DNA from 3 places in the Streptomyces sp. NPDC048370 genome. Region 1 is predicted to be linked to each of the others. Evidence: riboswitches for the same ligand, from Rfam matches in the RefSeq annotation. Region 1 holds a riboswitch; each other region holds the start of a gene.
The links. Region 1 has a riboswitch for thiamine pyrophosphate ahead of thiO (glycine oxidase ThiO). Riboswitches for the same ligand answer to the same signal wherever they lie in the genome.
Positions count from the first base shown of each region.

Region 2: it holds a riboswitch for thiamine pyrophosphate, as region 1 does, so the genes downstream of both, ACGFYP_RS27145 (thiamine ABC transporter substrate binding subunit) here and thiO (glycine oxidase ThiO) in region 1, are expected to answer to the same signal.
Region 3: it holds a riboswitch for thiamine pyrophosphate, as region 1 does, so the genes downstream of both, thiC (phosphomethylpyrimidine synthase ThiC) here and thiO (glycine oxidase ThiO) in region 1, are expected to answer to the same signal.

Region 1 covers NZ_JBICYI010000012.1:63,546-73,392, reverse strand. Annotated here, with positions in the region: gene ACGFYP_RS24655 (phytoene desaturase family protein) at 1-775, shown strand, start outside; gene ACGFYP_RS24650 (hypothetical protein) at 803-1,627, opposite strand; gene metF (methylenetetrahydrofolate reductase [NAD(P)H]) at 1,679-2,596, opposite strand; gene thiE (thiamine phosphate synthase) at 2,777-3,427, opposite strand; gene ACGFYP_RS24635 (Rv2175c family DNA-binding protein) at 3,514-3,879, opposite strand; gene ACGFYP_RS24630 (NAD(P)/FAD-dependent oxidoreductase) at 3,916-5,085, opposite strand; gene ACGFYP_RS24625 (hypothetical protein) at 5,165-5,506, opposite strand; TPP riboswitch at 5,561-5,673, shown strand; gene thiO (glycine oxidase ThiO) at 5,671-6,837, shown strand; gene thiS (sulfur carrier protein ThiS) at 6,834-7,049, shown strand; gene ACGFYP_RS24610 (thiazole synthase) at 7,055-7,849, shown strand; gene pknB (Stk1 family PASTA domain-containing Ser/Thr kinase) at 7,993-9,847, shown strand, end outside.
Region 2 covers NZ_JBICYI010000014.1:109,292-119,138, forward strand. Annotated here, with positions in the region: gene ACGFYP_RS27115 (LOG family protein) at 1-1,082, shown strand, start outside; gene ACGFYP_RS27120 (GNAT family N-acetyltransferase) at 1,110-1,697, shown strand; gene ACGFYP_RS27125 (hypothetical protein) at 1,800-2,750, shown strand; gene ACGFYP_RS27130 (hypothetical protein) at 2,892-3,866, shown strand; gene ACGFYP_RS27135 (ABC transporter ATP-binding protein) at 3,874-4,902, opposite strand; gene ACGFYP_RS27140 (ABC transporter permease) at 4,902-6,518, opposite strand; gene ACGFYP_RS27145 (thiamine ABC transporter substrate binding subunit) at 6,557-7,636, opposite strand; TPP riboswitch at 7,724-7,831, opposite strand; gene rlmN (23S rRNA (adenine(2503)-C(2))-methyltransferase RlmN) at 7,861-8,967, opposite strand; gene ACGFYP_RS27155 (phosphatidate cytidylyltransferase) at 9,047-9,847, opposite strand, start outside.
Region 3 covers NZ_JBICYI010000003.1:217,449-227,295, reverse strand. Annotated here, with positions in the region: gene ACGFYP_RS08340 (SsgA family sporulation/cell division regulator) at 44-478, shown strand; gene ACGFYP_RS08335 (YibE/F family protein) at 560-1,954, opposite strand; TPP riboswitch at 2,026-2,173, shown strand; gene thiC (phosphomethylpyrimidine synthase ThiC) at 2,167-3,942, shown strand; gene ACGFYP_RS08325 (VWA domain-containing protein) at 4,049-5,449, shown strand; gene ACGFYP_RS08320 (hypothetical protein) at 5,528-6,403, opposite strand; gene ACGFYP_RS08315 (metallophosphoesterase) at 6,563-7,786, opposite strand; gene ACGFYP_RS08310 (LacI family DNA-binding transcriptional regulator) at 8,010-9,116, opposite strand; gene hisC (histidinol-phosphate transaminase) at 9,495-9,847, shown strand, end outside.

The DNA.
Region 1 (9,847 bases):
GCTCGCGGACGCGGTGTACGAGCGGTGCCTCGAGCGGCGGGTGGAGTTCGTCTTCGACACCGCCGTCACGGAGGTCGTCGAGAAGGACGGCCGGGCGGTCGGGGTCGAGCTGGCGGGGGGCGCTTCCCGGGCCGAAGGCTCCGGGGGAGGCGAGATCGTGCCGGCCGACCACGTGGTCGCCGGGGCGCCCGTGCCCACGCTCCACCGTGAGCAGGTCGTCACCTGGGAGCGCCAGGACGACCGGCCCTCGTACCAGACGGACACGACGGGCCGGCTGACGGTGTGTCTGGCCCTGCGCGGGGCGCGCGAGGCCGGGGCGACGCACCGCACGGTGGTGCACGCGGCCGGGGACCGGCCCACGGTGACCGTGCTGCGGCCCGACGACCCGGCGCTGCGCCCCGACGCCGACCACGAGTCGGTGACGCTCTCGACGACGGCGAACCTGTACCCCGAGTACGACTGGGCGGAGATCGCCGGGCAGATGGTCACGGCGGCGGAGTCCGCCGTGCCGGGGCTCCGCGAGCGGCTGCTGTGGCAGGAGGTCCGCACCCCCGAGGACACCCTGCGGGAGACGGGCGCCGCCGAGGTCCCCGGGCCGGCGCTCGCGGGCGGCCGGGGCCGGTACCTGCCGGCGGCCAACCGCTCGACCCTGCCGGGCCTGTACTTCGCGGGCGGCTGGTCCCACCCGGGCGGCGGGCTCGCCCACGCGGGCATGTCAGGTGCGCTGGTCGCCGGGCTGATCGTGGAGGGCGACGACTTCCGCGGCTCCCGGTAGAGGCGAGCCGGGGAGCCGGCGTACCTCTCAGTACCGGTACTGCTGGTCGTTGTCGTAGCCGTAGAACTCCTGGCCCTGCTGCGGCGGCTGGGCGGGCTGCTCGCCGTCCCGCTGCTGCGGCACCCACACCCCGCCGGGCGGAGTGTCGTAGGCGTACGAGGGCGCGTACGGGTCCGCGTACTGCTGCTGGCCGCCGGTGCCGTAGTCGTACGCGGCGTACTGCTGGCCGTCCGTGCTCGGGCCGATGTACGGGTCGGAGTAGGCGGCGTACTGCTGCCGGCCGCTGTCGTAGTCGTAGCCCGGCTGCTCGTAGCCGGGCTGCTGCCCGTACCCCGGGTGCTGCTCGTAGCCGCCGTAGCCGCCGTCGTATCCCCCGTAGGAGTGCTGCGGGGTCTCCTGCTGGGCCTGGGACTGGTCGTACGCGGGGGTGTAGACGCCGTACTGGCCGGTGTCGTCGGGCATCGGCAGCGGCTCGTAGACGGACGTGGTCTCGGCGGGCGCGGGGTCGACCGGTTCGTAGGAGAGGTCGGTGACCTCCAGCGTGGGGCCGGCCTCGGCGGCCGGGGCGGACGACTTGCGGCGGCGGCTCGCGCCGGGGTTGCCGCCGATCGCCCAGCCCGTGGAGAAGCCACGGCGGAAGGAGAGCGTCACATAGGTCTGGCCGACGGCGAACGCCACCGCGCCCGCGATGATCACCGCGACGGACGGCATCAGCACGCCGAGGACGACGCCGAGGAAGCCGCAGAAGGCCAGCACGCGCCAGCGCAGCCTCGCCTTGTACTGCAGGAGCACTTCACCCAGCAGCCACAACGCGACGACACCGAACGCGATGTAGAGGACCGTCCACCCCATGCCCGCCCCTCTCCTACGGCCACCGCCGCGGGTCTGGGGCGGGTACGCCGGTCACGACTGCACGTGCAGTCCGAGATTCTCGTAGATCTCCAGCGTCGCGATGGAGTTGTTCAGCGTGATGAAGTGCAGTCCGGGGACACCCTCGGAGAGCAGCCGCGCGCAGAACTCCGTTGCGAACTCGATGCCAATGGAGCGTACAGCGGCCGGATCGTCCTTGACGGCGAGGATGCGGTCTTTCACATCCGCCGGGAAGAGAGCGTTGCTCAGCTGGGGCAGCCGGTCGAGTGTCTTCACGTTCACAACAGGCATGACTTCGGGGATGATCGGCGTCTCGCAGCCGGCCTTCACCACGCTGTCGCGCATCCGCAGATAGTTCTCGGGATCGAAGAACATCTGGGTGATCGCGTAGTCCGCGCCGGCCCGGCACTTGTCCACGAAGTGACGGATGTCCGTGTCCCAGTCGGTGGACCGCGGGTGCATCTCCGGGAAGGCGGCGACGCCCACGCAGAAGTCGCCGGACTCCTTGATCAGCCGGACGAGGTCGGCGGCGTACCGGACTCCCTCGGGGTGCTCGATCCACTCCCCCAGCGGGTCGCCCGGCGGGTCGCCGCGCAGCGCCAGCATGTTGCGGATGCCGGCGTCGGCGTACTGCCCGAGGACGTTGCGCAGCTCGGCGACCGAGTGGTCGACGGCGGTGAGGTGGGCGACGGGGGTGAGGGTGGTGTCGCCGGCGATCTTCTGGGTGGCCTTGACGGTGCCGCCGCGCGTGGAGCCGCCGGCCCCGTACGTCACGGAGACGAAGCTCGGACCGACCGCCTCGACCCTGCGCATGGCGTTCCAGAGGCTCCGCTCGCCCTTCTCGGTGCGGGGCGCGAAGAACTCGAACGAGTACGACGGCTTGCCGGACGCGAGGATCTCGCGGACCGTGCGTGCGCGGTCCGAGCGGGTGGAAGCGGTTCCGAGGGCCATACCGGCAGGTTAGACGGGGTGCTGCGACCGGCGAAGCGGTGTCCGAGTGATGGACACCGTTTTGGACAGCCGCCGGATCGCGGGGCCGACACCTCCACGGGCCTCGCCGAGTCCTCGCCGGACCCTGCCTGGCCGCCCTCGCCGGACCTCGCTCGCCTGGCCCTTGCCCGACCTCAGGCGTTACGAGGAGCGCTCGCGGACGCGCTTGGCCAGGCGGGCCGTCGCGGCGGCCGGGTCGTCGGCCTCGGCGATCGCGCGGACGACGACGATCCGGCGGGCGCCCGCGTCCAGGACCTCGTCGAGGGTGGTCTCGTCGATGCCGCCGATGGCGAACCAGGGCCGGTCCTGCTCCAGGGCGGCCGTGTACCGCACGAGACCGAGGCCGGGGGCGTACCGGCCGGGCTTGGTGGGGGTGGGCCAGCAGGGGCCGGTGCAGAAGTAGTCCACGCCCGGCTCGGCGGCGGCCGCGTCGACCTCGGACTCGGCGTGGCAGGACCGGCCGATGAGCACGTCCTCGCCGAGGATGGCCCGGGCGGCGGGCACGGGCAGGTCGCCCTGGCCCAGGTGCAGCACGTCGGAGCCGATGGCGTGGGCGACGTCGGCCCGGTCGTTCACGGCGAGGAGCTTGCCGTGCCGGCGGCAGGCCTCGGCGAGGACGGCGAGGTGCTCCAGCTCCTCGCCGGCCTCCATGCCCTTGTCGCGCAGCTGCACGATGTCCACGCCGGAGGAGAGCACGGCGTCGAGGAAGGCGGGCAGGTCCCCCTGGCGCCTGCGGGCGTCCGTGCAGAGGTAGAGGCGGGCGTCGGCGAGCTGCTCGCGAGGCGTGGACATGGGTGCTTCCCCCCGTTGGGTGCGGGCGGTCCGAGGGGGCCGGGCGGACCCGGCCCCCCAGGGCCTCCTGTGGTGACTTCGGTGCGTCAGACGGCGAGCGCCTGGGCGCGGCGCTTCACCTCCGTGCCGCGATTCTCGCTGAGGGCCTGCGCGGGCGTGCCCGGCAGGGTCGGGTCGGGAGTGAAGAGCCACTCCAGCATCTCTTCGTCGCTGAAGCCGTCGTCCTTCAGGAGGGTCAGGGTCCCGGAGAGGCCCTTGACCACCTTGTCGCCGTCGATGAAGGCGGCGGGCACCTGGAGCGCCTTGTTCTCGCCGCGTCGTACGGCGATGAGCTGGCCCTCCTTGACCAGCTGCCGCACGCGCGTCACCTCGACATCGAGCATTTCCGCGATGTCGGGGAGGTAGAGCCAGGCGGGGACGAGAGCATCGGTTCTTGCGTCAATCTCGGTCACGGGACAAGCCTGCCATCCCGGACCGACAGTCGGTAGTCAGGGCTGGACGACTGCCGCCTTCAGGGGGACGGCGGGGTCGGCGGCGCGCTCGGGGTCGAGTCGCGCGCCGGACTCGATGAGCTTGCGGCCCTGGGCCAGGTCGCGGGGGCGGCCGACGGCGAGCAGGGCGACGAGGGCGCCGTCGGACAGCCAGAGGACGGACCAGGACGGGTCGGCCGGGTCGCCCCGTCGGACCAGCTCGGTGGCTCCGGCGTGGTGGCCTGCATACTGCACGAACCGGCCGAACTGCTCGGACCAGAAGTACGGCACCGGGTCGTAGACCTGCGGGGTCTCGCCGATGATGTCGGCCGCGACGGTCCGCGGGCCCTGGAGCGCGTTGTCCCAGTGGTGGACGAGGAGCCGGGCGCCGTAGCGGGCGGAGGGGAAGGAGGCGCAGTCGCCGACGGCGTACACGTCGGGCAGGGAGGTGCGCAGCCGGTCGTCGGCGGTGACGGAGCCGTCCTTCTCCAGGGCGATGCCGGAGCCGATGAGCCAGCGGGTGGCGGGCCGGGCGCCGATGCCGACGACGACCGCGTCGGCGGGCAGCCGTCGGCCGTCCGCCAGGTGGACCGTGCCGGGCTCGATCCGCTCCACGCGCGCGTGGGTCAGGAGTTCGGCGCCGCTCTCCTCGTACCAGCGCGCCATCGGGGCGGCGACCTCGGCGGGCAGCGCGCCGGCGAGCGGGCGGTCGGCGGCCTCCACGACGGTGACCGCGCACCCCGCCTCGCGCGCGGCGGTGGCGAACTCGGCGCCGATCCAGCCGGCGCCGACCACGACGATGTCGTGGCGGCGCTCCAGGACGGGCTTGAGGCGGGCGGCGTCGTCCAGGGTGCGCAGCAGATGGACGCCGGGGACACCCTCGGTGCCGGGCAGGGTGACGGGTTCGGCGCCGGTGGCGACGACGAGGACGTCGTACGGGACGGGTCCGGCCTCGGTGTCGATCTCGTGGGCGTCGGCGCGCAGGCCCGTCACGTCGAGGCCGAGGCGGAGCTCGATGGAGAGCGCCTCGAAGTCGACGTCGAAGGCGGAGTCCTCGGCCTTGCCGAGGAGGACCGCCTTGGAGAGGGGCGGCCGGTCGTAGGGCTGGTGGGGCTCGGCCCCGATGAGGGTGACCGCTCCGGCGAAGCCCTGCTCGCGCAGGGCGACGGCGGTCTGCACCCCCGCCATCCCCGCGCCCACGACGACGACCCGCTGCTGTGCCTGCTTCTGCTCGCTCACCCGATCACCTTACGTATCTGACACACCGTCAGGAAGACAGCTGCTCCACGACACTGGTGCCGGAGCCCTCCTGGGACTCCCATGCCCAGCTCTCCTCCAGCCGAACGCGACCGTCCGGCAGCTCCACCACGGTGGAGACGCAATGCCCGGAAGAGGTCGTTCCGTCCACCTTCAGCTGCACGTACCGGAAGTCGAGCCGGTCCCCCGCGCGCGTGCCGACGAGAAACCCCCGGACCACGTCACCGCCCGCGTACTCGGCCCAGATCCGGCCGTCCTCCTCGTGGTACGTGAACCGGGTCCGCGTGCCCACCTGACCGGGGGCCTGGTCGGCGACCGGGGCGAGGACGAGACCGTCGAGAGAACGCGGCACGGTGGAGGCTCCCTTACTGGGTGTCGGAGGCGGGGGTTAGGCTGACGGTCAACGTAGAGCACTCGCGGGAGCCCGGACGCACCGGGCTGAGAGGGAGGCTGACCGGCCTCCGACCGTACGAACCTGATCCGGGTCATGCCGGCGAAGGGAGGGGCTGGACGCCCATGTCGCGTACACGCAGTACCTCTGACGTTCTCGTCATCGGGGGCGGGATCATCGGTCTGGTCACGGCCTGGCGGTCCGCGCAGCGCGGGCTGAGCACCGCGGTCGTGGACCCCGAGCCGGGCGGCGGGGCCGCCCGGGTGGCGGCCGGGATGCTGGCCGCCGTCACCGAACTCCACTACGGCGAGGAGACGCTGCTCTCCCTCAACCTCGCCTCCGCGCGCCGCTACCCCGCGTTCGTCGCCGAACTCCAGGACGCCACGGGACACGACGTCGGCTACCGCGCCTGCGGCACGCTCGCCGTCGCGCTCGACGCCGACGACCGCGCCCATCTGCGCGATCTGCACGCCCTGCAGGTCCGCTGCGGCCTGGAGTCGGAGTGGCTCAGCGGCCGCGACTGCCGCCGCCTGGAGCCGATGCTGGCGCCGGGCGTGCGCGGCGGGCTGAGGGTCGACGGGGACCACCAGGTCGATCCGCGCCGCCTCGCCGCCGCGCTCGTCACCGCCTGCGAGCGGGCCGGGGTGGTCTTCCACCGGAGCCTCGCCGAACGCCTTACGGTGGTACGGGACCGGGCCACGGGCGTGACCCTCGCCGACGACTCGGCACTGGAGGCGGACCAGGTCGTCCTGGCCGCCGGCAGCCTCAGCGGCCGGCTCGCGGGCGTACCGCAGGAGGTGCTGCCTCCCGTACGTCCCGTCAAGGGACAGGTGCTGCGGCTCACCGTGCCGCCCGCGTTCGCGCCGTTCCTGTCCCGGACCGTCCGGGCGGTCGTGCGCGGCAGCCACGTCTATCTGGTGCCGCGCGAGAACGGCGAGCTGGTGGTCGGCGCGACCAGCGAGGAGCTGGGCTGGGACACCACCGTCACGGCGGGCGGGGTCTACGAACTGCTCCGCGACGCCCACGAGCTCGTCCCCGGCCTCACCGAGCTGCCGCTCACCGAGACGCTGGCGGGCCTGCGCCCCGGCTCGCCCGACAACGCCCCGCTGCTCGGCCCGACCACCCTTGACGGCCTCCGGCTCGCCACCGGGCACTACCGCAACGGTGTGCTGCTCACGCCGGTCACCGGCGATGTCATGGCCGAGTTCCTCACCACCGGCGTGCTTCCCGACGAGGCCCGCCCCTTCACTCCCCGCCGCTTCTCCCCCGTACGTCAGGAGCAGCCCGTATGACCGCCACGAGCACGACCGTCTCCGTCAACGGCGAGGCCCGCGTCCTCGCCGCGCCCACGACCCTCGACGCCCTGGTCACGACGTTGACGGCCGCGCCGTCCGGTGTGGCCGCGGCCGTCAACGAGACCGTCGTGCCGCGCAGCCAGTGGTCCGCGACCGTCCTCGGCGAGGGCGACCGGGTCGAGGTCCTCACCGCCGTGCAGGGAGGCTGAGCACGATGTCCGACGACACCTTCCTCCTCGGCGGTACGGAGTTCTCCTCCCGGCTGATCCTCGGCACGGGCGGGGCCCCGAGCCTGGACATCCTCGAACGCTCGCTGGCCGTCAGCGGCACCGAGCTGACGACCGTCGCCATGCGGCGCCTCGACCCGACCGTCCGGGGCTCGGTCCTCTCCGTCCTGGAGCGGCTCTCGATCCGCGTCCTGCCGAACACGGCGGGCTGTTTCACGGCGGGCGAGGCGATCCTGACCGCGCGCCTGGCCCGCGAGGCGCTCGGCACCGACTGGATCAAGCTGGAGGTCATCGCCGACGAGCGGACCCTGCTGCCTGACCCGATCGAGACCCTCGACGCGGCCGAGACGCTGGTCGACGACGGTTTCATCGTCCTGCCGTACACCAACGACGACCCGGTCCTCGCGCGGAAGCTGGAGGACGTGGGGTGCGCGGCGATCATGCCGCTGGGCTCCCCGATCGGCTCCGGGCTCGGGATCCGCAACCCGCACAACTTCCAGCTGATCGCGGAGCGCGCCGGTGTGCCGGTGATCCTGGACGCGGGGGCCGGGACGGCCTCGGACGTCGCGCTGGCGATGGAGCTGGGCTGCTCGGCGGTCATGCTCGCCTCCGCGGTGACCCGGGCGCAGGATCCGGTGCTGATGGCGGAGGGGATGCGGCACGCGGTGGAGGCGGGCCGCCTCGCCCACCGGGCGGGCCGGATCCCGCGTCGGCACTTCGCCGAGGCCTCCTCGCCGACGGACGGCCGCGCGGCCCTGGACCCGGAACGCCCGGCGTTCTGAACCCGCGGGGGCGGCTTCGGGGCATGGGGGCGGCTCTTCGGACCCGTGGGGGGCGGCTTCGGGGTCGTGCCGCGCGTCACAGGTGTGCTGCGGTCGGGGCCGGTGGGGGCGGGGGGTCCCCACCGGCTCGTAAACTCGGGGCCGTGGACACGACCCTTCAGGACCCCCTCGTCGGGCAGCTGCTCGACGGCCGCTACCGCGTCGACGCGCGCATCGCCGTCGGCGGGATGGCCACGGTCTACCGGGCCGTCGACACCCGTCTCGACCGGGTGCTCGCGCTCAAGGTGATGCACCCGGCCCTCGCCACCGACGCCACGTTCGTCGAGCGGTTCATCCGCGAGGCCAAGTCCGTCGCCCGGCTCTCCCACCCGAACGTGGTGGGGGTCTTCGACCAGGGCGCGGACGGCGCGTACGTCTACCTGGCCATGGAGTACGTCGCCGGGTGCACCCTGCGCGACGTGCTGCGCGAGCGCGGGGCGCTCCGGCCGCGGGCCGCGCTCGACATCCTGGAGCCGGTGCTCGCCGCGCTCGGGGCCGCGCACCGGGCAGGCTTCGTGCACCGGGACATGAAGCCCGAGAACGTCCTGATAGGGGACGACGGCCGGGTGAAGGTCGCCGACTTCGGTCTCGTACGGGCGGTCGGCTCGGCCACCAACACCACGGGGTCCGTCCTGGGCACCGTCTCGTACCTGGCGCCGGAGCAGATCGAGCACGGCACCGCGGACACCCGCGCCGACGTGTACGCCTGCGGTGTCGTCCTGTACGAGATGCTCACCGGCGGCAAGCCGCACACCGGCGACACCCCCGCCCAGGTCCTCTACCAGCACCTGAACACCGACGTTCCGGCCCCCTCCGCGGCCGTGCCCGGCCTCGCCCTCGAACTGGACGAGCTGGTGGCGAGCGCCACGGCCCGCAACCCCGAGATCCGCCCGCACGACGCCGTCGCGCTCCTCGCGCAGACCCGGGAGGCCCGCGCGGCCCTCGGCGACGCCCAGCTGGACGCCGTACCGCCGCAGGCGCACGCCGAGGACCGTACGGGCGCGGAGGACCGGACCAGCGTGATCCCGCGGGTCGTGTCCCAGGAGGACCGGCGGGAGACGGAGCACGCCGTCCAGCACACCAGCCGGCTGACCATGCCCCCGCCCGAGCTCGGGTCGGAGGGCCGGCCGGAGCGCCGCGGGGACCGTGGGCGCCGGCCGCGCGGGCCGCTGCTCGTCGTCGCCGCCGTGCTGCTCGCCCTGGGGATCGGCGGGGGCGTCTGGTACATCAATTCCGGCCAGTTCACACGCGTCCCCGCCGTCCTCGGCCAGACCGAGGCGAAGGCGACCGAGCGGCTCACGGACGCGGGGCTCGACGTCGGCACGACGAAGCGGGCGTTCAGCGACGTGTACGAGCGCGGCACGGTCATGGCCACCGACCCCGCCTCCGGCGAGCGGATACGGGGCAACGGCACGGTCACGCTCACCATCTCCCGGGGCCCGGAGATCGTGAAGGTCCCCCGGCTCAAGGGGAAGCCGCTCGCGGAGGCCAAGCGGCTGCTCGCCGACGAGGGCCTGGCCGCCGGGCTGATCACGACCGCTTTCAGCCAGGACATCGCGCAGGGCGCCGTGATCAGCTCCGACCCGGAGGCCGGCACCGAGCGCAGCCCGGACTCGGCCGTGGCGCTCGTCGTCAGCAAGGGCCGCCCGATCGACGTACCCGACGTGGCCGGGGACGCGGTGGCCGAGGCCACCCGCACGCTCCGCGACGCCGGGCTCAAGGTGGAGATCGCGAGCGAGCAGATCCACTCCGCCGAGCCGGCCGGCACGGTCGCCGCCCAGTCGCTCGCGGAGGGCAGCCGGGCCGCCCGGGGCGACCGGATCGTCCTCACCGTCTCCAAGGGCCCGCGGATGATCGAGGTCCCCGACGTGACGGGCGAGTCGACCGACTCGGCGCGCGCGAAACTGGAGGGGGCGGGCTTCGAGGTGAAGGTCCAGAAGACCTTCCCCTTCCTCGGCG
Region 2 (9,847 bases), on a different contig from region 1:
CGGTCATCGCCCGAGGCTCCCTCCAAGGCCACCGCCTCCAGTCCGTCGACCTCACCGACCGCACCTTCGCGCTGCTCTCCACCCCCACCGCCGGCGCCGTGTTCCTGGGCTGCGAGCTCCAGCCCGAGGCCGCCGCCAAGGTCCGTGCCGACGGAGCCCTCGTCTTCCCGCCCGTACCGGATCTGCCGTTCGACCCGTACCGCGCCCGGCTCTACTCCCCCGACGAACTGTTCGACCACGTCGAGGAGGAGGGGTACGGGGGGTACGAGGCGACCCCCGACTTCCTCGCGTACGACTGGTTCCAGCGGACGAAGGCCGACGGCGACATCTTCGCCTCGATGCTCCGGTCCATCCACGACGACGCGATCTCCGACGCCCTCGACGAACTCCTCGCCGGTGCCCGGGTCGTGGGCGTCATGGGCGGCCACGCGATGGGCCGCGGCACCGACGCGTACGCCGGGGCGGCCCGCCTCGGCCGCTCGCTCGCCCGCGCAGGACTGACCGTGGCGACCGGCGGCGGCCCCGGCGCGATGGAGGCCGCGAACCTCGGCGCGTACACAGCCCCGCACCCCGACGACGTCCTCGACGAGGCGCTCGAACTCCTCGCCAAGGCACCCTCGTTCGCCCCGTCCGTCACCGACTGGGCGCGGGCCGCCTTCGAGGTGCGCGCCCGCTGGCCGAAGGGCGGCGACTCGGTCGGCATCCCGACCTGGTTCTACGGACACGAGCCGCCGAACCCGTTCGCGGGCCACATCGCGAAGTACTTCGCCAACGCCACGCGCGAGGACGGTCTGCTCGCCCGGTGCACCTCAGGCGTGATCTTCCTGCCCGGCGCGGCCGGCACGGTGCAGGAGATCTTCGACAACACGACCCCGAACTACTACGAGTCGCGGGGCGAGCCCACCCCCATGGTCCTGGTGAACCAGTCCCACTGGACGGAGCGGCTGCCCGCCTGGCCCCTGCTCCAAGCCCTCGCCGCCGAGCGCCCGATGGCGGCCCGGATCGCCCTGGTCGACTCCATCGACGAGGCCCCCGAAGCCCTCCACCGCCTCACCGATCCAGCCCAGACCCTCCACTACTAGGCCCTCTCTCCGTGGCAGGATGCGCCGATGATCTCTGCCCCGCGCATACCCGCAGTCGTTCCCGCAGGCCGGATGGCCGCGATGGAGCAGCCGACGTTCCGGCTGCCCGGCGGTCTGGAGCTGCGCCCCTGGCGTCTCTCCGACGCCGACGCCCTCCTGGCCGCCGGTCAGGATCCCGCGATTCGCCATTGGAACCGGCTGCTGGTCGAGACGCCCACCGACGCGCGCCGACGGATCGAGCGGATGCACGAGCGCTGGCAGGCCGAGCTGAGCGCGATCTGGGCCATCGCCCGCCCGGGTGACGAGGCGGTCGGGCTGATCGGATGGGGCGACATCGACCTCGCCGGTGGCAGCGCCGAGATCATGTACTGGATCCTCCCCACGCAGCGCGGTGACGGTGCGGTGGTCGAGGCGACGAAGCGCCTCGGTGACTGGGCCCTGGACGACCTCGGCCTCCACCGCCTGCGCCTGTGCCACTCGGTGGCCAACCCGGCATCCTGCCGGGTGGCGGAGAAGGCCGGATACTCCCTCGAAGGCACCATGCGCAGCGCGCTGCTCCACGCGGACGGCTGGCACGACGAGCATCTGCACGCGCTCGTCCAGGGCGACATCTGACCCCAGGCCGGCGCGCCTCTCGGCCGAGGGAGGCAACTTCGACCCCCGATCCCACGTCTGGCAGTCCGTACCGACCCTCACCTCCCGGAACGGAGCCACTCCGTGCTCATAGGACTGCTGACCGCCGTCGCCGCCTCGGTCTGTTACGGCACGGGCTCCGTGCTGCAGGCCGTCGGTTCGCGCAAGTCCGCCCGGCGCGAGGCGGAGGCGGCCGGACAGGTCACAGGCCGGGGCGGGCCGAGCCTGTCGTCGACCGCGAAGGCGGCGATGACCTGGGAGTTCGTCGTCGGCACGGTCCTGGACTTCATCGGCTTCGGCCTCGGCGCGCTCGCGGCCCGGATGCTGCCCCTGTTCCTCTCCCAGACGGTCATCAGCGCGAACCTGGTGATCACGGCGGTCCTGAGCGTCCGGCTGCTCGGCATCCGGCTGACCCGTGCCGAATGGACGTCGATCGGTGTCGTCTGCTCCGCGCTGGTGCTGCTCGCGAGCGCGGCGGGCCCCGAGGGCAGCGGGCACACCGCGTCCTCCACCCACTGGTGGCTGCTCGCCATCGCCCTGCTCCTGATGGTCGGCGGCACGGTTCTCGTGCGGCTCCTGGGCGCCCGGGCGGCGATCCTCGCCGGCCTGCTCTCGGGACTCGGCTTCGGCGCGCTCGGCGTGGGCGTACGGATCCTCGACGGCGTCGACCCGTTCGACCTCGGCACGCTCCTGACCGACCCGGCGCTCTACGCGATCCTCGTCGCCGGGATCGGCGGCATGTACCTGCACACCATCGCGCTCCAGATCGGCTCGGTGAACGGGGCGACGGCGGCGCTCGTGGTTGGCGAGACCGTGCTGCCCGGGATGATCGGTGTGTGGTGGCTGGGCGACACCTCCCGCCCCGGCTTCGCCTGGCTGGCCGTCCTCGGCTTCACCCTGGCGGTCGCGGGCGCCGTGGCGGTCGCCTGGTTCGGCGCCCCGGAGACCCACGGAACACCGACGCCGCCCGAGGAAGACCCGGCACCCGATCCGTCACCCGCGCCACGCGCCGCCGAATCGCCCGCCCTGCGCTAGGGCGAGGGCCGCGGGGGAACGGGGGAGCCCCGGACCGCACCTCGTAGGCATCCCGTCCCCCCCGCCCCTCCCCCATCCGGCGGACCACGTCCCTCCCCCCGGCCGACGCCCCGCGGGCCCGCCCGCCGGGACGCTCGTCCCATGACCGCGAAGACGCAGAGCCTTCTCGCCACCTGGCCGTCCTGGGCGGAGCGCGCCGCCCTCGTCTGGTCCGTGCTGTACGCCACCGGCGCGGCCCTCGCCGCGCTCACCGGGCCCGCCTTCGGCTACGCGCTGCTCGGCAAGGGCACGGGCACGGCCGCCGAGGCGACGGCGGCCGGCCTTTACGGCTCCGCCGCGCTCCTCGCGTACGCGATGTCGCGCCGCCCCGGCCGCCGGTGGCCGCCCCCGGCCGCGTGGGCGGCCGTCGTCCTCTGTCTGACCTCGGGTTTCGCCTTCCTCCTCAGCGCGACGCACCTGCTGTTCTTCCTGTCGCGGAACCAGCCGGCGATCGACTGGGCGGCATGGGCGAACCAGGGTGCGGCGGTGCTCGGCGCGGTCCTGTGGGGCTGCGCGGCGCTCGCGTACCGCCGCAGGGCGCTCGGCACGTGCCCGTACTGCGGCGACCGCGCCGGTACTCCGTCCGGTCTGCCACCGGACACCCGGGCGGGTCTCGTCGCGGTCGCGGCCCTCGTCCCGTACGCGACCCTGAAGACGGCCTGGGCGCTGGGCGTGACCCCCGGCTACACCGGCGAGGGGCGGCCGGGCGTCGACCCCGTGTACACCAGCGATCTGGGGCTCTGGCTCTACGACCACGGCGTCGACGTCACCGCCGCCCTCGCCCTGGTCGGCATGGCCCTCGCCCTCGCGCTGACCCGCCCCTGGGGCCGCCGCCTGCCTCGCGTCCCGCTGATCGCGCTGGGGTGGGCGGGGGCCGGGGCGCTCACCCCGTTCGGCGTCTTCCTCGCGGTGGTCGGCGTCCTCGCCTGGGCGGGCGCGGTCGACGCGGCCGTCGCCGACCACGCCCCCTGGGTGGTCCTGGTCGCGTACGGCGGCTTCTGCCTCTACGGGCTCGCGCTCGGCCGGGCGACCCGCTCCTTCCAGCGAGCCACCCGCCGCCCCTGCGACCGCTGTTGACGCGGCGTCAGCTCCGGTCGCCCGCGAGGACCACGATCTCGTCCGCCGCGAAGATCACCCCGACCTCCGCGCCCTCCTCCGGGGCGTCGCCGAGGGCGCACTCCGCCTCCAGGGGCGGGCCCTCGGCCGGGTGGAGCATGACGGTGGCGTGCGTACCGCGGAACGTACGGGCCTCGACCGTGCAGGCCAGGCCGTCCGCCGGGGCGACGAGCCGTACGCCGCCCGGGCGTACGAGGATCTCCCGCGCGCCCTGGGGCGATCCGTCGGGCACCGGGATCTTGCCCCACGCCGTCTCGGCGGCGGCGCCGCTGACCGTGCCCGGGACCACGTTGTCGAAGCCGAGGAAGCGGGCCACGAAAGCGGAGGCCGGGCGCTGCCAGACCTCCAGCGGTGCCCCGGACTGGGCGATCCGGCCGTCGCGCATCACGACGACCCGGTCGGCGAGCGCGAAGGCCTCGCCCTGGTCGTGGGTGACGGCGAGCACGGTCGTGCCCAACCGCCGGAAGAGCGCGCGCAGTTCGACCACGAGCCGTTCCCGCAGGCGGCGGTCGAGCTGCCCGAGCGGCTCGTCCAGCATCAGCAGCCGGGGCCGGGGCGCGAGGGCGCGGGCGAGCGCCACCCGCTGCTGCTCGCCGCCGGAGAGCGAGGCGACGGCCCGCCGTTCGGCCCCGGGCAGTCCGACGAGCTCCAGCAACTCCCGTACGCGCGCGTCCCGTTCGGCCTTGGTCACACCCTCCATGCGGAGCCCGAAGGCGACGTTGCCGCCGACGTCCCGCTGCGGGAAGAGCTGGTGGTCCTGGAACATCAGGCCGACCCCGCGCCGGTGCACCGGCACCCCGGTCTGGTCCGTGTCGTCCAGCCGGACCCGTCCGCCGTCGAGCGCCTGGAGTCCGGCGACGGCCCGCAGCAGCGTCGACTTGCCGCTGCCGCTGGGCCCGAGCACGCACACGATCTCGTGGTCGGCGACCTCCAGGTCCACGGAGTCGAGCACGGCCCGTGCCCCGAACCGTACGGTCGCGTCCTCGATGTGCAGCATCAGAACTCCCCGGAGGTGGTCCGGTCGGCGCGGAGCCGTTCGAGGAGCAGCAGGGACACGGCGCACACCACCATCAGAATCGTCGAAAGGGCCATGGCCTGGCCGTAGTTGAGCTCGCCCGGCCTGCCGAGCAGTCGTGCGACGGCGACGGGCAGGGTCGGGTTGTCGGGCCGGGCGATGAAGACGGTCGCGCCGAACTCGCCGAGGGAGACGGCGAAGGCGAACCCGGCGGCGATCAGCACCGCCCGCCGCACCAGCGGCAGGTCGACCTCACGCCAGGCCCGCAGCGGTGAGGCGCCGAGGACGGCCGCCGCCTCCCGCAGCCGTTCGTCGACGGCCCGCAGGACGGGCAGCATGGTCCGGACGACGAACGGGACGCCGACGAGCGCCTGCGCGAGCGGGACGAGGATCCAGCTGGCCCGCAGGTCGAACGGCGGCTCGTCCAGGGTGATCAGGAAGCCGAAGCCGACCGTCACCGCCGACACCCCGAGCGGCAGCATCAGCAGCGCGTCGAAGCCGCGCACCAGCCGTCCCGCCCGCCGGGTGAGGGCGGCCGCCGCGAGTCCACCGACGAGGAGGGCGAGGGCGGTGGCGACGACGGCGTACCGGAGTGAGTTCGCGATGGTGTCGACCATCGGGACGAGAAAGGTGCCGGAGGGGTCGACGGACTGCAGCGCCCGGTAGTAGTCGAAGCCGTACCCGTCGGGGGTGGCGAAGGACCGCTCGACGAGCACGGCGAGCGGCAGCACGAGCAGCAGGACGATCGAGACGAGGACGCCCGCGAAGAGCGCCCACGCGCCGATCCCTCGGGGCCGCCGCGCGGTCTGCTCGGGCGGGACGAGCTTCAGGGCCGTCTCCCGCCGCCGCACCGTCCGGGCGTGCACGGCGAGGACGACGCCGACGGCGACGAACTGGACGATCGTGAGGACGGCGGCCGTCGTCAGGTCGAAGCGGTCGACCGTCTGCCGGTAGATCTCCGTCTCCAGGGTGGAGTACGCCGGTCCGCCGAGGATCTGGACGATGGCGAAGGAGCCTGCGGTGAAGAGGAACACCATCAGCGCGGCCGCGGCGACGGCGGGGCCGAGCGCGGGGAGCGTCACCGTCCGCCAGGCGGTGAACCGGGAGGCGCCGAGGACGCGGGCGGCCTCCTCCTGGCGGGGGTCGAGCTGCGCCCACAGTCCGCCGACGGTCCGGACGACGACGGCGTAGTTGAAGAAGACATGCGCGAGGAGGATGGCCCAGACGGTGGTGTCCAGGCGGACGCCCCACAGCTCGTCGAGGAGCCCGCCGCGCCCGACGAGCGCGAGGAAGGCCGTGCCGACCATGACGGTCGGCATCACGAACGGCACGGTGACGACGGCGCGCAGCAGCCCCTTGCCGGGGAAGTCGAAGCGCGCGAAGACGTACGCGCCGGGCAGCGCGATCAGCAGGGTGAGCGCGGTGGAGGCGAGCGCCTGCCACAGGGTGAACCACAGGACGTCGAGGATCTCCGGCCGGCTCAGCGTCTCGCCGAACCGGCCGAACTCCCACGCCCCGTCGACCCGCAGCCCGCGCTCGACGATCGAGGCGACGGGCCAGGCGAAGAAGAGCGCGAAGAAGGCGACGGGCACGACCATCAGGCCGAGCCGCGCCGCGCTTCCCCGGCGGTCGGGGACTACTTCAGAACGGTCGAGGACCACGACTGGATCCACTGGTCACGCTTCTCGGCGATCTTCTCGGGCGCCATCGTCAGCGGCTTGTCGATCACCACGCCGTGCTTCGTGAACAGCTCGGGCAGCTGGGCGCCCTCGGTCACCGGGTTGACGAACATCTGCAGCGGCATGTCCTCCTGGAACTTCTTGGAGATCAGGAAGTCGATCAGCGCCTTGCCGCCCTCGGGGTTCTTCGCCCCGTTCAGCAGGCCGGCGAACTCGATCTGCCGGAAGCAGGTGCCGGTGGAGACGCCGGTGGGGGCGTCCTTCGGCTGCGGCTCGGAGTAGAGGACCTCGACCGGCGGGCTGGAGGCGTACGAGACGACCAGCGGCCGGTCTCCCTTGGCCTTCTTGCCGCCGGCGGAGCCGGAGAACTCCTGGTTGTAGGCGAGCTCCCAGCTGTCGACGGTCTTCACGCCGTTGGCCTTGAGCTTCGTCCAGTAGTCCTGCCAGCCGTCGTCGCCGTACTGCGCGGCGGTGCCGAGGAGGAAGCCGAGTCCCGGGGAGGACTTCTCGGGGTTCTCGACCACGAGCAGGTTCTCGTACTCCGGCTTGGCCAGGTCGTCGAAGGTCTGCGGGGGCGCGAGCTTCTTGTCGGCGAAGTACTTCTTGTCGTAGTTGACGCAGATGTCGCCGGTGTCGATCGGGGTGACCCGGTGCTCCTTGTCGAGCTTCGCCGCAGGCTGCACGGCGTCCAGGCCCTTCGCCTCGTACGGGACGAAGATCCCGTTGTCGAGGGCGCGGGAGAGCAGGGTGTTGTCGACGCCGAAGAAGACGTCTCCCTGCGGGGAGCCCTTGGTCAGGATCTCCTTGTTGACGGCGACGCCGGCGTCACCGCTCTTCAGCACCTTGACCGTGAAGCCGGTCTGCTTGGTGAACTCCGCCAGGACTTCCTTGGAGGCGTTGAAGGAGTCGTGGCTGACGAGGGTCACGGTCTTCGGCGCGGGAGCGCCGGACTTGCCTGCGGCGTCCCTGACGGCCTCGGTGCCGCAGGCGGCGAGGGTCGTGACGCCCAGCGCGGCGGCGAGGGCCGCGGCGGCCATCTTCTTGGTGCTCACTGAAATTTCCTCCTGGGTGTGACCAGGAAGAGACGCGGCCCTGCCCACCGGAAGGCGGGCAGGGCGCAACAGCTCGAGTTGCGACCGAACTTCCTACCCAGAATGACCTGGGCGAGGTTCAGAGGGTCTGCGGTCCGACGACCGCACTCTCAGCGCTGTGGCGCTCCCCTGTCGGAATATGGAGATGTGTTCGAGCACAGACTACAAGGTCAGCGCTCCGAGGCCGCCAGCTGTCCACAGGCACCGTCGATCTCCTGACCGCGGGTGTCACGGACGGTGACCGGAACACCGTGGGCGGCGATGGCTTCGACGAAGGCCTTCTCGTCCTCGGGCCGCGACGCGGTCCACTTCGACCCGGGCGTGGGGTTCAGCGGAATGAGATTGACGTGGACCCGCTTGCCCTTGAGCAGCCGCCCGAGCAGGTCGCCCCGCCAGGCCTGGTCGTTGATGTCGCGGATCAGGGCGTACTCGATGGAGATCCGGCGGCCGGACTTCTCGGCGTACTCCCAGGCGGCGTCGAGGACCTCGCGGACCTTCCAGCGCGTGTTGACGGGCACGAGGGTGTCGCGCAGCTCGTCGTCGGGGGCGTGCAGCGAGACGGCGAGCCGACACTTGAAGCCCTCGTCGGCGAAGCGCAGCATCGCGGGCACCAGACCGACGGTGGAGACGGTGATCCCGCGCTGCGAGAGCCCGAGCCCGTCCGGCTCGGGGTCGGTCAGCCGGCGGATGGCGCCGACGACCCGCTTGTAGTTGGCGAGCGGCTCACCCATGCCCATGAAGACGATGTTGCTGAGCCGCGCGGGCCCACCAGGCACCTCGCCGTCGCGCAGGGCGCGCATCCCGTCGACGATCTGGTGCACGATCTCGGCGGTCGAGAGGTTCCGGTCGAGCCCGGCCTGCCCGGTGGCGCAGAACGGACAGTTCATCCCGCAGCCGGCCTGCGAGGAGATGCACATGGTGACCCGGTCCGGGTACCGCATCAGCACGGACTCGACGAGCGTGCCGTCGTGCAGCTTCCACAGGGTCTTACGGGTGGTGTCGTCGTCGCACGAGATGTGCCGGACCACCGACATCAGGTCGGGCAGCAACTCACCCTGCAGCTTCTCGCGGGAGCCGGCGGGGATGTCGGTCCACTCGGCGGGGTCGTGGGCGTACCGCGCGAAGTAGTGCGTGGACAGCTGCTTGGCGCGGAACGGCTTCTCGCCGATCGCGGCGACGGCCTCCTTGCGCTCGGCGGGCGTGAGGTCGGCAAGGTGCCGCGGCGGCTTCTTGGCTCCGCGCGGCGCGACGAAAGTGAGTTCTCCGGGCTTGGGCATGGTCCTACCAGTGTCGCAGAGGAACGGCGAAGGGCCCGCCGTCTGTGGACAGAGGGCCCTTCACCTAGAAATACGCAGGTCAGGTGGTGCCGACGAAGATCACGAGCAGCAGCCAGACCACCGGGGCCGTCGGCAGCAGGGAGTCCAGGCGGTCCATGATGCCGCCATGGCCCGGCAGCAGGGTGCCCATGTCCTTGATGCCGAGGTCGCGCTTGATCATCGACTCGCCGAGGTCGCCGAGCGTCGCGCTCGCCGCCACCGCCAGGCCGAGCAGCAGGCCCTGCCACCACGTGCCGTCGTCGATCAGGAACTCCATGCACAGCGCGCCCGCCGCCATCGCGAACGTGACCGCTCCGACCAGGCCCTCGCGGGTCTTGCCGGGGCTGATCCGCGGTGCCAGCTTGTGCTTGCCGAAGCGCCAGCCGATCGCGTACGCGCCGGTGTCGCTGACGACGGTGAGCAGCAGGAACGTGAGCACCCGCTCCGCGCCGTCGTCGGCGGTGAGCATCAGTGCCACGAACGTGGCGAGGAACGGCACGTAGAACGCGGCGAAGACGCCCGCCGTGACGTCCTTCAGATAGCCCTCGGGCGGCTCCGTCATACGCCACACGAGGACCGCGAGGGCGGTCAGGGCCATGGCGACCCAGGCCCCCTCCGCGCCGCGGACGTAGCCGGCGACGACCATCGCCGCGCCGCCGACGGCCAGCGGAACGAGCGGGGCCTTGATGCCCTTGCGCTCCTGGAGTCGGGAGGTGAGCTCCCACAGACCGACGACGACGGCGACCGTTATGACGCCGATGAACGCGGCCTTCCAGATGAAGAGCGACGCGATGATGACCGCGCCGAGCCCGACCCCGACTCCTATGGCCGCGCCCAGGTC
Region 3 (9,847 bases), on a different contig from region 1:
CAGCCGTGCTTACACAACTGCTTCATCGACTGCGGGGTACATGATGCGAGAGTCGGTTCAGGCCGAGGTCCTGATGAGCTTCCTCGTCTCTGAGGAGCTCTCCTTCCGGATCCCCGTGGAACTGCGTTACGAGGCCCGGGATCCCTACGCGGTGCGGATGACCTTCCACCTTCCCGGGGACGCGCCCGTGACCTGGGCGTTCGGCCGGGAGCTGCTGCTCGACGGGATCAACCGACCGAGCGGGGACGGCGATGTGCACATCGCGCCGACCGACCCCGAGGTCCTCTCGGACGTCGCCATCCGGCTTCAGGTCGGCAGTGACCGGGCCCTGTTCCGGGCCAGCGCTCCGCCGCTCGTCGCCTTCCTCGACCGGACGGACAAGCTGGTTCCGCTCGGTCAGGAACGGACACTGGGCGACTTCGAGGACAACCTGGAGGCGGCACTCGGTCGGATTCTTGCGGAGGAGAACGCCGGCTGACCGGCCCCTGGGCTCTGGGCCCCGGCGCCAACCTGGCCCAGAGCCCAGAGCCCAGAGCCCGCAACCCGGCCTCGCGCCCCGTCACTTCGCGCGGCGGCGGCGCCCACCCTTGGACGGCCTCGACGGCCTGGATGAACGCTTCTCCAGCGAGCCCGACGAGCCCGGCGCGCCCAGCGGGCCCGGCCGGTCCGCCGAGACGACGAGCGCGGCGAGAACGGTCGTGACCGGCACCGAGGCGACAAGACCGATCGATCCCACCAGCGTGCGGACGATCTCCTCCGCGACCAGTTCGCTGTTGGCCACCGTCCCCACACTGCTCTGCGCGATGGAGAAGAGCAGCAACAGGGGCAGGGCCGCACCGGCGTACGCGAGGACCAGCGTGTTCACCACGGACGCGATGTGGTCGCGACCGATCCTGATGCCCGCCCGATAGAGGCCGCGGGGCCCGAGCTTGGGGTCCGCCTGGTGCAGCTCCCACACCGCCGAGGTCTGTGTCACCGTCACATCGTCGAGGACACCCAGCGAACCGATGATGATGCCCGCGAGCAGCAGACCGGACATGTCGATGTCCGGGTAGAGGCCGTGGATCAGGCCGGTGTTGTCGTCCGTGTTGCCGCTCAGCGAGGCCCAGCCGATGAAGAGCGAGCCGAGCAGCCCGATCAGGAGCAGCGAGATCAGGGTTCCGAGCACCGCGACCGAGGTGCGGGCGGAGAGTCCGTGGCACATGTAGAGCGCGATCAGCATGATCGCGCTCGATCCGACGACCGCCACCACCAGCGGATTCGATCCCTGGAGGATCGCCGGCAGGATGAAGAAGGTCAGGATCATGAAGCTCACGGCGAGCGCGATCAGCGCCATCACCCCGCGCATCCGGCCGACAAGCACGACCGCCACGGCGAAGATCAGACCGAGCACCGCCAACGGCACCTTGCGGTTCACATCCGTCACCGAGTACTGCAGGTCGCGCGGCGCATCCGGCGCGTACGCCACCACCACGCCCTGCCCGTCGTCCAGTTGGCGGGGCGCGTCCGGCTGCACGATCTCGACGAACGTACGGCCCTTGTCCGGACCGCTCGTGACCTCGATCGTCGCCTTCTCGCACTCCCCCTGCTGGGCGTTGGCCGCCTCGCGTCCCTCGGGCGTCGAAGGGTCGGCGGTCGGCGGGACCTGAGCGGCGTTCACGTCCTTGCAGTCGATCTTCTCCACGGAGACGACCTCGCCCTGGTACGTCTGCCGGTCGAAGCCGACGCCGGTGCGCTCGTGCTCGGGAGCGCCGCCCGGCCACAGGACCACGAGCCCGACCACCACGGCCGTGGCGAACGGGATCAGGACAGCGGCGATGACCCTGCGCAGATGCCGGGAGACGGGCGCGGCCGGCCCATGGCTGTGCGAGTGGGCGTGCCCGTGGCCCCCGTCGCCAGGGGCGCCGTGGCCGTCATGACCGTCGGGTTCTGGGGTCTGCTGCGAGGAAGTCACCGACCGATCATCGCAAGAACGGCGGGGGCCCACTGTTCAGCACGGCCGGATTGACGCTAGCGTGGTGACACCTTTGCACACGCGGGAGCTCGGAGCACCGGGCTGAGAGGGCGCTGATCACCGTACGCGCGTACTGGATGTACGTACGGGAAGAGGCTGCGCCGACCGCCGAACCTGTTACCGGGTAATGCCGGCGTAGGGAGATCGGTCTCATGACCATTCAGGATGCACGCACGCCTGCCACCAGCCAGGACGAGCGCAAGCCGGGCTGGCACAAGGGATACGTCGAGGGCTCGCGCCCCGACCTCCGGGTGCCCGTCCGCCAGGTGCACCTCACCAACGGCAAGGACGTGACGCTGTACGACACGTCCGGTCCGTACACCGACCCCACCATCGACACCGACGTTCGGCGGGGCCTGCCGCCGCTGCGCGAAAACTGGATCATCGGGCGGGGCGACACCGAGGAGTACGCGGGCCGCCCGGTCCGCCCCGAGGACGACGGCATCAAGCACACCTCGCCGCGCGGCGGTGGGCTGAAGAACCTCGACGCCGTCTTCCCCGGCCGCCCGCGGCTGCCCCGCCGGGGCCGCGGTGGCAAGGCCGTGACCCAGCTCGCGTACGCCCGCCGGGGCGAGATCACGCCGGAGATGGAGTACGTCGCGATCCGCGAGAACGTCTCCGCCGAGGTCGTACGGGAGGAGATCGCGGCGGGGCGGGCCGTACTTCCGGCCAACGTCAACCACCCGGAGATCGAGCCGATGATCATCGGCAAGCGGTTCCTGGTGAAGGTCAACGCCAACATCGGCAACTCCGCCGTCACCTCCTCCATCGAGGAGGAGGTGGAGAAGATGACCTGGGCGACCAAGTGGGGCGCCGACACGGTCATGGACCTGTCCACCGGCCGCAACATCCACACCACCCGCGAGTGGGTGCTGCGCAACTCTCCCGTGCCGATCGGCACCGTGCCGCTCTACCAGGCCCTGGAGAAGGTCGACGGGAAGGCCGAGGAGCTGACCTGGGAGATCTACAAGGACACCGTCATCGAGCAGGCCGAGCAGGGCGTCGACTACATGACGGTCCACGCCGGCGTGCTGCTGCCGTACGTGCCGCTGACCGCCCGTCGCAAGACCGGCATCGTCTCGCGCGGCGGCTCGATCATGGCCGCCTGGTGCCTCGCGCACCACAAGGAGAACTTCCTCTACACGAACTTCGAGGAGCTCTGCGAGATCCTGGCGACGTACGACGTCACGTACTCGCTGGGCGACGGTCTGCGCCCCGGCTCGATCGCGGACGCCAACGACGAGGCGCAGTTCGCGGAGCTGCGCACGCTCGGCGAGCTGAACACGATCGCCAAGCGCCACAACGTGCAGACGATGATCGAGGGCCCGGGGCACGTCCCCATGCACAAGATCAAGGAGAACATCGACCTCCAGCAGGAGATCTGCGAGGAGGCGCCGTTCTACACCCTCGGCCCGCTGACCACGGACGTCGCCCCTGCCTACGACCACATCACCTCGGGCATCGGCGCCGCGATGATCGCCTGGTGGGGCACGGCGATGCTCTGCTACGTGACGCCCAAGGAGCACCTGGGCCTGCCCAACCGAGACGACGTGAAGACCGGCGTCATCACGTACAAGATCGCGGCGCACGCGGCCGACCTGGCCAAGGGGCACCCGGGGGCGCAGGAGTGGGACGACGCGCTCTCGGACGCGCGGTTCGAGTTCCGCTGGGAGGACCAGTTCAACCTGGCGCTCGACCCGGACACGGCCCGTGAGTTCCACGACGAGACGCTGCCCGCCGAGCCCGCGAAGACCGCGCACTTCTGCTCGATGTGCGGTCCGAAGTTCTGCTCGATGAAGATCTCGCAGGACATCCGCCGGGAGCACGGCGGCGACCTCAAGTCGGAGGAGATCTCGGCCGGGATGGCGGAGAAGTCCAAGGAGTTCGCGGCGTCCGGCAACCGGGTGTACCTGCCGCTGGCGGAGTAGTCGGCCGGCGCTCGGCGTACGGGCCCGCGACCCACGGGGGGATCGCGGGCCCTTCGGCGTTCCCGTCGCCGTTCCCGCAGGCGGCCGGACTCGGCAGACTGACGGCATGACAGCGAGTTCCCTGAGCAAGGGCGCCAACCTTCCGGTCGGCTCACCCGTCGTGCGTGCCGTGCTCTCCTGGTCCGCCGGGGCGGGGGTGCCCGACGCCGACGCCTCGGTGCTGCTGCTCACCGGGGCCGGACGGGTGCGCGACGACAGCGACTTCGTCTTCTACAACCAGCCCACCCACGCCTCCGGGGCCGTACGCCACCTGGGAAAGCGGCCCGAGGCGGGCGCGACGACCGACACCGTCGAGGTCGATCTGCGCGGGATCGAGCCCGCCGTCGACCGGGTGGTTCTGGCCGCGTCGGCGGACGGCGGGACGTTCGGCCAGATGTCCGGCCTTACGCTGCGGCTGCTCGACTCCGGTACGGGGGCCGAACTGGCCCGCTTCGAGATGGCGGCGACGACCGAGACCGCGTTCATCGGCGGCGAGCTGTACCGGCGGGCGGGACAGTGGAAGTTCCGGGCGATGGGGCAGGGGTACGCCTCCGGGCTCGCCGGTCTCGCCACCGACTTCGGGATCAGCGTCGACGAAGAGGAGCCGGCGGCGCCTCCGTCCCCGGCGCCCGTACCCGCCCCTGCCCCCACACCCACACCCGCCCCGGCTCCCGTACGGCAGGCGTCGGTGGCCGACCGGCCGCGGTTCGAGAAGGACGTGGAGCGGCTGCCCGTCGACATGCGCAAGCGGCTGTCGCTGCGCAAGGAGCAGGTGGCGGTGAGCCTGCGGAAGCACGGCGCGGCCGGGGTCACCGCCCGTGTCGTCCTCGTCCTCGACGCCTCCGGCTCGATGTCCTTCCTCTACTCCAAGGGCATCGTGGCCGATGTAGTGGAGCGGATGGCGGCCGTCGCCGCGCAGTTGGACGACGACGGTGAGATGCAGGCCTGGACCTTCGCCTCGAACGCCGCCCGGCTGCCCGATCTGCGCCTGGGTGACCTTCCGGACTGGCTGCGGCTTCATGTACGGGTCGGTGAGCTCGGCCTCTTCCGGCGGCGGAGGCCCCGGAACGGTCTCGTGCCCGGTCAGCTCGACATGCGGGACGTCGGCATCCAGAACGAGGAGCAGAAGGCGATCGCCCAGATCCGGGCCTTCGTCCGGGAGAATCCGGCGGCCGCTCCCACGCTCGTGCTCTTCTTCTCGGACGGAGGCGTGTACCGCAACGCGCAGATCGAACGGGAGCTGCGGGAGGCCGTCGAGGAGCCGATCTTCTGGCAGTTCGTCGGTCTGGGACGGTCCCAGTACGGGGTGCTGGAACGCCTCGACACCATGACGGGGCGACGCGTCGACAACGTGGGGTTCTTCGCGGTGGACGACATCGGCAAGGTGCCGGACGCGGAGCTGTACGACCGGCTCCTGTCCGAGTTCCCGTCCTGGATCACGGCTGCCCGGCGAGCCGGGATCCTCTGAGCCGGACCGCTGACCCCGACCTTGCGGGGCCTGGACTGAGCCGCGGCAGAGTCCGGACTGAGCCCGGCCGAGCCCGGCTCAGTCCGGCCGGCGTTCGGAAGGACCGAGTTCCGGGCCGGTGTAGTCGGGACCGGTGAAGTCGGGACCCGTGTAGTCCGGGCTGGTGAAGTCGGGGCTCGCGAACGTCGGGCGCATCCCGGACGAACCCTCGTTCGGGCTGGAGAAGTCCGGTCCGCTGTAGCCGATCTTCGGTATGCGGTCGGTGCGGGGCGGCGGCACGGACTGCGGGGCAGCCGGCGGTCCCGGCGTGGCCAGGGCCTCGCGCAGGAACGGCAGGATGCCCCGCTCAAGGAGGGCGCGGCGCCAGGACTCCCGGGCGCGGGACAGCTCGTCGTCCGCTTCCGTACGGGGTGGATCGTTCGCGGCCACTTCCGTGGAGCGGTTGCGCAGCGCCGTGACCAGCAGTCCGACGGCGGCGCAGAAGAGGCCGGCGGCGGCGACGGCCCCGAAGAACCAGCCGGCCGTCAGCAGGGTGTCGGCGACGGTGATCGAGGGATCGAGCACCTTGAGCACGGCTCCGACCAGCAGGAATATCAGCGCGGCCGGGCCGGCGAGGACCGGCGCGAGAACGGTGACGATCGCGACGATGCCCGCGCCAGGGCCGCCGCTCGCCCCGTCGCCGTCCGCCGTCAGGACGGCGTCCATGACGCTCGTACCACTCGGTGACCGGACCTCTTCGCGGACTTTTACGAAGTGGTCGTACTCGATCGCCGCCGCGGCGGTGATCAGGGCCGTCGCGCTCAGCGCCATCGTGCGCAGTTGCCCGGCCGTGAGCCGTTTCCCGATCTCGGCGAGATCTGGATGGTCGTACGCGTTGCGCAGTGCGTCGTCGAGGAGGCGCTCGTACTCGGCACGGTCCTCGGTCAGCAGGTGCGGAGCCACGTTCATGTGCATCCCCCGATGCTCCGTAGGGCCGTATTGACCGTGGGATACGGCCAGTTGGGCGGAAACGGAGGAGAGCCTGCTACGGATGATCCGATGGTATTGCGGTTATGGCACAGGGTGACAGGGGGTTTCCTGAAATCGCCTTCCCCGGATGCGCAGCGTTATGCGTCAGCCATGCAGGGGGAGTTGGACGACCAGCAGCTTTCCGGCCATGGTCACACCGCCGTCCATGGCGATCGCCAGTCCGTCCGCGTACACGTGCGGACCGTCGACGACCGGGTCCGAGCCGCCCTCGTCGTCCTCGGTGCCGACCTGGCCCAGGAGGTACGGGATGGGGCTGTGACCGTGCACGACACGGTCGCCGCCATAGGTGGCGAGCAGCTCCTGGACGGCCTCGGGGCCGCCGTCGTCGCGGAAGGCGAAGCGCTTGGTGAACTTGCGGAACAGGTCCCAGACCTCGTCCGCGTCGTTCCGGTTGATGGTCTCGTGGACGGTCTCGTTGACGTCCTCGATGGTGCTGCCGTAGTCCAGGTAGGCGGTGGTGTCGGAGTGCATCAGCAGGTGCCCGTCCTCCTCCACCATGGCGTCGAGCCGGGACATCCACTGCAGGTGGACGTCCTGGAGCCGGTCCATGTCGTGCTTCTGGCCGCCGTTGAGCAGCCAGGCGGCCTGGAAGGTGGCGGTGCCGGCGCCGGAGTTGACGGGGGTGTCCCCGAAGCGCTTGGCGCCGATGAGCAGCAGCTCGTGGTTGCCCATCAGGGCCTTGCAGTAGCCACCGGCGGCGGCGGCCTCCGCGGACAGGCGCATGACGAGGTCGATGACGCCGATGCCGTCGGGACCGCGGTCGGTGAAGTCGCCCAGGAACCAGAGGCGGGCGTTGCCCGCGGCCCAGGCGCCGTTGTCGTCGATGAGGCCCTGCGCGCGCAGGGCGGCGAGGAGCTCGTCGAGATAGCCGTGGACGTCGCCGACCACGTAGAGCGGGCCGGGGCCTTCGCCTGCCGGGGCGGGCGCGGGGGACGGCACCGGGTCCTCGACGCGGACCTGGACGGTGTCCCCCCGGTTGATCACCGGGAGATTGCGCTCGGTGGGGGTGTAGCCCTCGGGGATGTCGCCGTCCGGGAAGGCGTTCCCGGGGTGCCCGGGAACGGCGGCGGAGAGCGAGACCGGGGGCGTGAAGGAGGACCTGGCGGAAGCGCCGAGTCCGAGGTGGAGGGTGGGATCGGCGACGGGCCGGAAGGACTCGTCGGGTACGACGGGATGTCCTGCCGGGGGTTCCAGGGGCTGGCCCTGTACGGGCACCCGGGCGTACGGCGGTACGCGGAAGTCACGCAATGTCGCCGTGCGCACCACGGGTTCCTGCCCGGCCCCCTGAGTCATCGACCCCTCCACCACCGTCGCGATGCCCTGCACATCGCGGACCGGCCTGGTCGGGGTGGTCCGCGATGTCGTGCGCCCATCATAGGAATGAGGGTCCGCCTGTGTGACGCACCAGGGGTGGTGAATCCGGGTCCACTCCGGGTTCACCGGTTGTTTCGCCCGAATTGAGAAGGTCCGGTCCAGGGTCGGAGCAGGGCCGGGGCGGAGTTTGGGTCCGGCACGGCTCCGGAGCCGACCCTCAGTCCTTCGCGGGGGACCGGGGCGGGCTGACCGTCGTTCGCGGCGAACGCCTCTGGGAGGACGTCCGGACGATGAGTTCGGTCGGTATCACCTGCTCGACCGGTCCGTCGGTGTCGATCCCCTCGATGGCGTCGATGAGGAGCTGGACGACGGCCGTGCCGATCCGGCGCGGTTTGAGCGAGAGGGTCGTGATGGGCGGTTCGGTGTTGGCGTAGACGGTCGACTCGCTGCAGCAGACCAGCAGCAGATCGTCCGGTACGCGCAGTCCGTAGCGGCGGGCGGCCGCCAGCAGATCGGTTCCGTTGGGGTCGAAGAGTCCGTAGACGGCGTCGGGTCGGTCGGGGCGGGCGAGCAGCCGGTCGGCCGCGACGGCGCCCGCGCACGGATCGTGCGCCGGATAGGCCTCGTAGACGGGGTCCTGGCCGACCCGCTCGCACCAGTTGAGGTACGCGGTGGTGGACAGGCGGGTGTACGTGTCGGTGGTCGTGCCGGTGAGAAGGCCGATCCGGCGGGCGCCGGCGTCGGCGAGGTGGTCGAGGAGGTCGAGGACGGCGGCTTCGTGGTCGTTGTCGACCCAGGCGGTCACCGGGAGGGTGCCGGCGGGGCGTCCGTCGGAGACGACGGGCAGGCCCTGGCGGACCAGCTCGGTGACGACCGGGTCGTGGTCGGAGGGGTCGATGACGACGGTGCCGTCGAGGGCGACGTTCGACCAGACGTCATGGCGGGAGGTTGCGGGCAGGATGACCAGGGCATAGCCACGGGCGAGCGCTGCCGATGTGGCGGCTCTGGCCATCTCCGCGAAGTACGCGAATTCGGTGAAGGTGAAAGGTTCATCCCCGTAGGTCGTCACGGTCAGGCCGATGAGGCCCGACTTGCCGGTACGGAGCGTGCGGGCCGCCGCGGATGGGCGATAGCCCAGCCGGTCTGCGACCTCGCGGACGTGGCGGCGGGTGGCGTCCGGGAGCCGGCCCTTGCCGTTGAGCGCGTCGGAGACAGTCGTGATGGAGACTCCGGCGGCGGCGGCCACATCCCGGATGCCCGCCCGCCCCTGCCGGCTTCCCCGGGTCTGTGCCCGGCTCACCTGGTGCTTCCCTGCTGCTGTCATGGCGAGCCGATAGTAGGGCGAGGGCGGGTGGTTGGGACGCCCGCATATGCACTCGTTGACAGGCACGTTTCTGCATGATCAAGAGCGGTCAATTGCCTGTGAAAGAAAGGGAGTTAGGGGTCCCCGAGAGTGATCTTTGGTTGTCGACCGGGACGGGCCTGCCAAGGAGACTATGTCTCGAAGAGGTCTCAACTCACCTCTACGGGCGACGCGCGCCACGGCGCCCGCCACCAGCGCACGCCACCCAATCGCGCGCTCCCCCACTTGTCCACAGCATCCGCCATCCGTTGTCCACAGCCCATTCGCAGCGGAGGCGAATCCTCATAAGGTGAGGAGCATTGGTGGTACGGACGGTCGAGGAGGACCATAGTGAGCGCAGTGAGCGACACCGCCGGAGCGGGCGGAGCCGGCGGTACGGGCGGGGCGGGCGCGGGCGGACCGAAGCTGCGCGCCGTGCTGGACAGCATCCCTACCTACAAGCCGGGCAAGCCGGCCGCCGCGGGCGGTCCGGTCGCCTTCAAGCTGTCCTCCAACGAGAACCCGTATCCGCCGCTGCCGGGTGTGATGGAGAGTGCGGTGGCCGCCGCCGGCGCGCTCAACCGGTACCCGGACATGGCCTGCACCGGTCTGATGAACGAGCTCGCCGACCGCTTCGGGGTGCCGCTCGCGCACCTGGCCACCGGCACGGGCTCGGTGGGCGTGGCCCAGTCGCTGATCCAGGCCACCTCGGG